DNA from 2 places in the Streptomyces noursei ATCC 11455 genome. Region 2 is predicted to be linked to the other one. Evidence: riboswitches for the same ligand, from Rfam matches in the RefSeq annotation. Region 2 holds a riboswitch; the other holds the start of a gene.
The links. Region 2 has a riboswitch for ZMP and ZTP ahead of SNOUR_RS34145 (bifunctional 5,10-methylenetetrahydrofolate dehydrogenase/5,10-methenyltetrahydrofolate cyclohydrolase). Riboswitches for the same ligand answer to the same signal wherever they lie in the genome.

Region 1: another riboswitch for ZMP and ZTP. It lies ahead of glyA (serine hydroxymethyltransferase); the one in region 2 lies ahead of SNOUR_RS34145 (bifunctional 5,10-methylenetetrahydrofolate dehydrogenase/5,10-methenyltetrahydrofolate cyclohydrolase).

The regions. Positions count from the first base shown of each region.
Region 1 covers NZ_CP011533.1:3,893,408-3,896,751, forward strand. The annotation lists gene rocD (ornithine--oxo-acid transaminase) at 88-1,293, opposite strand; ZMP/ZTP riboswitch at 1,571-1,663, shown strand; gene glyA (serine hydroxymethyltransferase) at 1,704-2,981, shown strand; gene trpS (tryptophan--tRNA ligase) at 3,216-3,344, shown strand, end outside.
Region 2 covers NZ_CP011533.1:7,988,867-7,992,210, reverse strand. The annotation lists gene SNOUR_RS34150 (hypothetical protein) at 287-730, shown strand; gene SNOUR_RS34145 (bifunctional 5,10-methylenetetrahydrofolate dehydrogenase/5,10-methenyltetrahydrofolate cyclohydrolase) at 738-1,607, opposite strand; ZMP/ZTP riboswitch at 1,635-1,722, opposite strand; gene SNOUR_RS47530 (hypothetical protein) at 1,792-2,850, opposite strand; gene SNOUR_RS34135 (hypothetical protein) at 3,026-3,344, shown strand, end outside.

The sequences.
Region 1 (3,344 bases), 4.1 Mb from region 2:
GACTGTACGGGGCCACCGGGCCACGGGGGCAGGGGGCACCCGACCGGGTGCCCGGCGCGCATGCTCCACCCGCACGCCGGACAGGCCCTAGACGCCCAGCACCTCGCGGAGTCGGGCCAGGCCCCAGTCGAGGTCCTCCTCGCTGATGACCAGCGGCGGGGCGATCCGGATCGTCGCGCCGTGGGTCTCCTTGACCAGGACGCCGCGGGCCAGCAGCCGTTCGGCCACGGCCCGGCCGTCTCCGCGGGAGGGGTGGACGTCGATGCCGGCCCACAGGCCCCGGCCGCGGACCGCGTCCACCGCGCCGCCGCCCACCAGCGGCGCCAGCGCGCGGTGCAGGTGGTCGCCGAGTTCGGCGGCCCGCCGCTGGTACTCGCCGGTGCGCAGCAGCGCGATCACCTCCAGCCCGACCGCGCAGGCCAACGGGTTGCCGCCGAACGTCGAGCCGTGCTCGCCGGGCCGGAAGACCCCCAGCACCTCGCGGGAGGACACCACGGCGGACACCGGCACCACCCCGCCGCCCAGCGCCTTGCCCAGCACGTACACGTCGGGCACCACGCCCTCGTGTTCGCAGGCGAAGGTGGTCCCGGTGCGGCCGAGCCCGGACTGGATCTCGTCGGCGACGAAGAGCACGTTCCGGGCCCGGGTCAGCTCGCGCACGCCGGCCAGGTAGCCGCGCGGCGGCACCACGACGCCGGCCTCGCCCTGGATCGGCTCCAGCAGCACGGCGACGGTGTCCGCGTCGACGGCCGCGTCCAGGGCGGCCAGGTCGCCGTAGGGGACGACGGTGAAGCCGGGGGTGTACGGGCCGAAGTCGGCGCGGGCCTCGGGGTCGGTGGAGAAGGAGACGACGGTGGTGGACCGGCCGTGGAAGTTGTTCTCCGCGACGACGATCCGGGCCCGGCCGTCGGGGACGCCCTTGACCTTGTAGCCCCACTTGCGGGCCGTCTTGACGGCGGTCTCCACCGCCTCCGTGCCGGTGTTCATCGGCAGGACGAGTTCCATCCCGCACAGGTCGGCGAGCTGGGTGCAGAAGTCGGCGAAACGGTCGTGGTGGAAGGCGCGGGAGGTGAGCGTGACCCGCTCCAGCTGGGCGCGCGCGGCGTCCAGCAGGCGGCGGTTGCCGTGGCCGAAGTTGAGCGCGGAGTACCCGGCGAGCAGGTCCAGGTAGCGGCGGCCGGTGACGTCGGTCATCCAGGCGCCCTCGGCGGTGGCCACGACGACGGGGAGCGGCTGGTAGTTGTGCGCGCTGTGGGCCTCGGCGGCGGCGATGAACGCTTCCGTGGATGTCACGGCTGACTCCGTCCGGTGGGCCGGACCGGCGGGCCCGACCGTATCGGCGGGGGCCGGCCCCGCCGTCGTGCTCTCCGGCCTCTCGTTGCTCCTGCGGCCTCCCCCGTCCCTTCCCTTCCATTGTCGGGCCCGGGGGCAAGCGCCCGCAGACCATGCGCCGGTCCCCCGGCCGGCCCTCCGCCCGGTGCGGCGGGGGCGCGTGCCGGGGCAGTTCGCGGCGTCGGCCGGGGCGCGCCGCACAGCGGGCGGGACGTCGCGGACAGGCCCTAGACTTCCGGTGCGCAGCCGCGACTGGCGTACGGGGAACGGACCCCGAGGGAGCGGTGCGCGGCCACACGCCTACGAGGTGCCGCCCGCCTGGGTACCCCGGGACCACGACCGACCACCGATCGATCGCCCCGGAGGACGCCATGACGGCCCATCCCGCCACCCATCCCGCCCTGCACGCCACCGACCCCGAACTCGCCGCGCTGGTCGACGCCGAGGAGCGGCTCCAGGCCGACACCCTGCGGCTGATCCCCAGTGAGAACTACGTCTCCGCGGCCGTGCTGGAGGCCACCGGAACGGTCCTGCAGAACAAGTACAGCGAGGGCTACCCGGGCCGCCGCTACTACGAGGGCCAGCAGAACATCGACCTCGTGGAGACGCTGGCCGTCGAGCGCGCCAAGGCCCTCTTCGGCGTCGAGCACGCCAACGTCCAGCCGTACTCCGGCTCGCCCGCGAACCTCGCCGTGTACCTCGCCTTCGCCTCCCCCGGCGACACGGTGCTGGGCATGTCGCTGCCGATGGGCGGGCACCTCACGCACGGCTGGGGCGTCTCGGCGACCGGGACGTGGTTCAACGGGGTGCGGTACGGCGTACGGGCCGACACCGGGCGGATCGACTTCGACCAGGTGCGCGACCTGGCCCTGAAGGAGCGCCCGAAGATCATCTTCTGTGGCGGCACGGCCGTTCCGCGGACCATCGACTTCGCCGCCTTCGGCGCGATCGCGCGGGAGGTCGACGCGGTGCTCGTCGCGGACATCGCGCACATCGCCGGTCTGGTGGCGGGCGGCGCGCACCCCTCCCCCGTGCCGCACGCCGACGTCGTGGCGACCACCACCCACAAGACGCTGCGCGGCCCGCGCGGCGCGATGCTGATGTCCCGCGCCACCCACGCCAAGGCGATCGACAAGGCGGTCTTCCCGGGCCTGCAGGGCGGGCCGCACAACCACACCACGGCCGCCATCGCGGTGGCGCTGCGCGAGGCGTCCGCGCCGTCCTTCCGGGAGTACGCGCACGCCGTCGTCGCCAACGCCAAGGCGCTCGCCGAGGCGCTGCTGGCGCGCGGCTTCGACCTGGTCTCCGGCGGCACCGACAACCACCTGGTGCTGATCGACCTGACGTCGAAGGAGGTGCCCGGCAAGGTCGCCGCCAAGGCCCTGGACCGGGCCGGGATCGTGGTGAACTACAACACCGTGCCGTTCGACCCGCGCAAGCCGTTCGACCCGTCCGGGATCCGGATCGGCACCCCGTCGCTGACCTCGCGCGGGCTGGGGACGGCGGACATGCCGAAGGTCGCGGAGTGGATCGACCGCGGCGTGCGGGCCGCGGCCGGCGCCGACGAGGAGGCGCTGGCGACGATCCGCAAGGAGGTGGCGGACCTGATGGCCGCCCATCCGGCCCCGGGCCTGCCCCTGGGCGGCTGACCCCCGGAGCCCCGCGAGCACCCGGAGCACCCGGAGCACGGGAGCACCGGGAATACCCCTCACCACCCCCACGTTGTGGCCCCGTAGGGGGCGCCTGCGTCCCCTACGGGATGTGTTCGGCCACCCCCTGCGGGCCTCCACGCCCGGGCCCCCGGCGGACCTGAGACAATGCTTGCCATGGCTCTCGATCGCCCGTCCGCCACCCACCACCACCCCAAGGGGAATGGCTCCGCCATGCCGCGTCCGCCTCGTGTGCTCTCCGGAATCCAGCCCACCGCCGGCTCCTTCCACCTCGGCAACTACCTCGGTGCGGTGCGCCAGTGGGTGGCGCTCCAGGAGTCCCACGACGCGTTCTACATGGTG
Region 2 (3,344 bases):
GCGGCGGCAGGGAATGCTACCCACCGGGCCCGTGACCTGCGCGCACACCCCGCGCGCGGGGCAACACCCCAGGCGCCGAACCAGCATCGAACCGGCATCACGCCGAGCCCCGCACCGGGCCTCACCCTGACCGGATCAACCCGCCCACCCCCGCCGCCGTTCACTCTTTCTGCTGATACCACCGGGCCGCCCCGCCTGAGAGCATGACGGCGCCACCGCGCGGACGACCGGGCCGCGCCCGCGCCCGGCTCTCGACCGACGGTCCTCTTCCGGCATTTGGAGTCCCATGAAGGCGACGAGGTATCTGGCCGCGGCGTGCGCCGCGAGTGCGGCACTGGGCATGGGAACGGCCTCCGCCACGGCGCCGGCCGCGCCGGGCCCGGCCCTCCCCCGTGCGGTCCGGGCCACCCCGGCCCACGGCGTCCTGCTCGCCGACGCGGACAACGGCCGGACGCTCACCGTGCACACCGGGGACGTGATCGAGGTCCGGCTCACCGGTGAGCGCACCGGCGGCACGACCTACGCCTGGAGCGCTCCGGTCGCCGGCGGCACCGCGGTGCTCCGGCGCACGGCGGCCGGCGTGACACCGGCCGGCGGCACCACCGGACGCTTCGTCGCGGCCGGACGGGGCACCGCCACGCTCACCGCGCGGCGGACCTGTCACGCCTCCCCCGGCTCGCTCTGCGCACACCATGTCCTGCTCTGGAAGGCCACGGTCACGGTGGCGTGATCGGGCCTCAGCCCGCCGCCCCCAGCTGCCGGGTGGCCGCGTCGACGGTCTGGGTGAGCAGGGTGGCGATGGTCATCGGGCCGACACCTCCGGGCACGGGGGTGATCAGGCTCGCGACCGCCGCCGCGGACGGGAAGTCGACATCGCCGACGTTGCCGGGGTTGTAGCCGGCGTCGATGACGACGGCTCCGGGCTTGAGCTGGTCGCCGTGGAGGAAGCGGGGACGGCCGACCGCGGCGATCAGCACATCGGCCTCCCTGGTGTGGGCGGCGAGGTCGGTGGTGCGGGAGTGGCAGTAGGTGACGGTGGCGTCGCGGCCGAGCAGCAGCATCCCCACGGGCTTGCCGAGGATCGCGCTGCGCCCGACGACCACCGCGTGCTTGCCGGTCAGATCGACGTCGTAGTGGTCCAGGAGGTGCATGATGCCGCCGGGGGTGCAGGACGCGAAGCCGTCCATGCCGAGGCTCATCGCGGCGAAGGAGTGCGCGGTGACCCCGTCGACATCCTTCTCGGGGGCGATGGCCTCGAAGGCCGCGCGCTCGTCGATGTGCGGACCGACCGGGTGCTGGAGCAGGATGCCGTGCACACCGGAGTCGTCCGACAACTCGCCGATGGTGTCGACGAGTTGGGCGGTGGTGGTGTCGGCGGGCAGCGCGATGTGCCGCGACTGGACGCCGGCCTCGGCGCAGCGGTTGCGCTTCATCCGGACGTAGGTGACCGAGGCCGGGTCGTCGCCCACGAGGACGGTGGCCAGGCACGGCGCCCGGCCGGTGCGCGCGGCGAGTGCCGCGGCGCGCTCGGCGGCCTCCCCGACCATCCGACGGGCGAGCGCGCTGCCGTCCATCAGGCGGGCGGTGGGGGACGTGGTCTGCGACATGGCGCCTCCTGAGCGTCGTACGTCGTACGGGATCGCCCAGGCGCACGGCATTGGCCGAAGTGGCCGAGCCGCTTCCCGGTGGTACTCCACCCAAGCGCCAGTCACGGCTCGCGCACCACTTTAGGCGATGACCGGGAGACGGTGGGAACGGGTGTTCGCGGGCGGCGGCGCGGGCCGCCCGGGGTCAGGGGAATTGTTGCCCCGGACTGGAGGTGTACGGCGCGCTGGCGGCCTCCCATTGGCTGAGGATGCCGTCCCAGTCGTGCTGGGCGACGGTGACGGCGCTGGGATCCCAGGTGGGCGCCGCCGCCACCGGTGGCGGTGGGGATGACCAGGCGGCGTGGGCCTCCTGTGGCGTCCAGGAGGCATAGGGATCCTGTGGCGCCGCCCACGCGGCGGGGTGGCCGGGCGACGCCCAGGTGGCGTGCGGCTCGTACGGGGAGTGGGGCGGTGGAGCCTCGGTGCGGGGCTGGTGGCCGGCGTCGGCCGGGGCGGTGGGTTGGGCGTCGGCCATCCGTCGGTGGCGGCCGATGCGGTCCGGTGCCGTGGGGCGGGCGGTGTGGGACTCGGCGGCGAGTTGGTGGGCGCGGGCGGCCAGGATCGCCACGTCCAGGCCCAGTTCGGCGGCGAGCGCCGAGAGGTCGGCGCCGGTGTGGTGACTGTGCACCAGGACCGCGTCCAGCGCCGGTGACCAGGCCGGTTCGGTGACGGGCGGGGGCGTGGGGGCGGGCGGCGGCATGGGCGCGGGCGCGGCCGGGCGCGGGGGGATGCGGGTGGCGTCCGGCGGGGCGGCCGGGGCGACGGGGATGGTGGACGCGCTGCCCGCGGTGGTGGCCCGGGGCCAGCCGTTGCCGATCGCGGCTGCGGCGGCCGCGGCCGCGGCGGCCGCGGCGGCCGGCGAGATGGACCGGTTCTGCTCCGGCCGCTCCGGCCGCTCCGAGGTGTCGGCCCGACGGGCGGCGCGGCGCTCCCTGGCGGACTCGTCGAGCAGGCTCTTGGCCACCGCACGGGCGTCGTCCTTGCCGACCGTACGGCGGGCCAGGCGCACTTCGCGGGCGTCGAGGCCGAGCAGATCGGCGACCACCTCGTCGCTGCCCACGGTCACCGCGAAGGCGGCCAGGGTCCGCGAGCGGCGGGCCTCGGCCTCGTCGAGGAGTCCTTGCGTCCGGCGGACCTCGTCATCGCTGATGCAAAACGCCTGTGCGAGTACCGCGTGGCGCTCCCACAACTCCCTCGGTTCCATGTCAGCGTCAACGCCTTTTGGCCGGTGTTGGTCCGGTTCTCAATGAGAGATCACTGTAAGAGGTGATATTCCCTGCATCGCGCGCAGTGCTTTGGGATGTTATGAGACGGGGTATGCGGGGCCGACCGGGCGTATCCGCAGTGACCGATCGTCGGGACGCATCGTTTCAACGGCCATGAGTGTTCCCTCATCCGTCACCGTTGCCGGCCATGGCCGAACCGCCTTCGTCCCCCGCCCTCCGATGGACCCGTCCCTGCCGCCCGGCACGGAGGTCGCACCCGCGCCGCCGCGGATCAACGCCGAGGTCGTCCGGCAGACCCCCGTGTACGCGGGGCTGGTGCAGATCTGGACGGAGCGGTGCGCGACGGTGCCCGGGGTCGCCGATCCCGAATGGCAGCGACTGGTGTCCTACCGGGCACTGATGGAGGAGACCGAGATGGCGCTGACCGCGCTGCGGCCGCACCGGGCGCCGGACGTGCTGCCGCCGCGCCGCA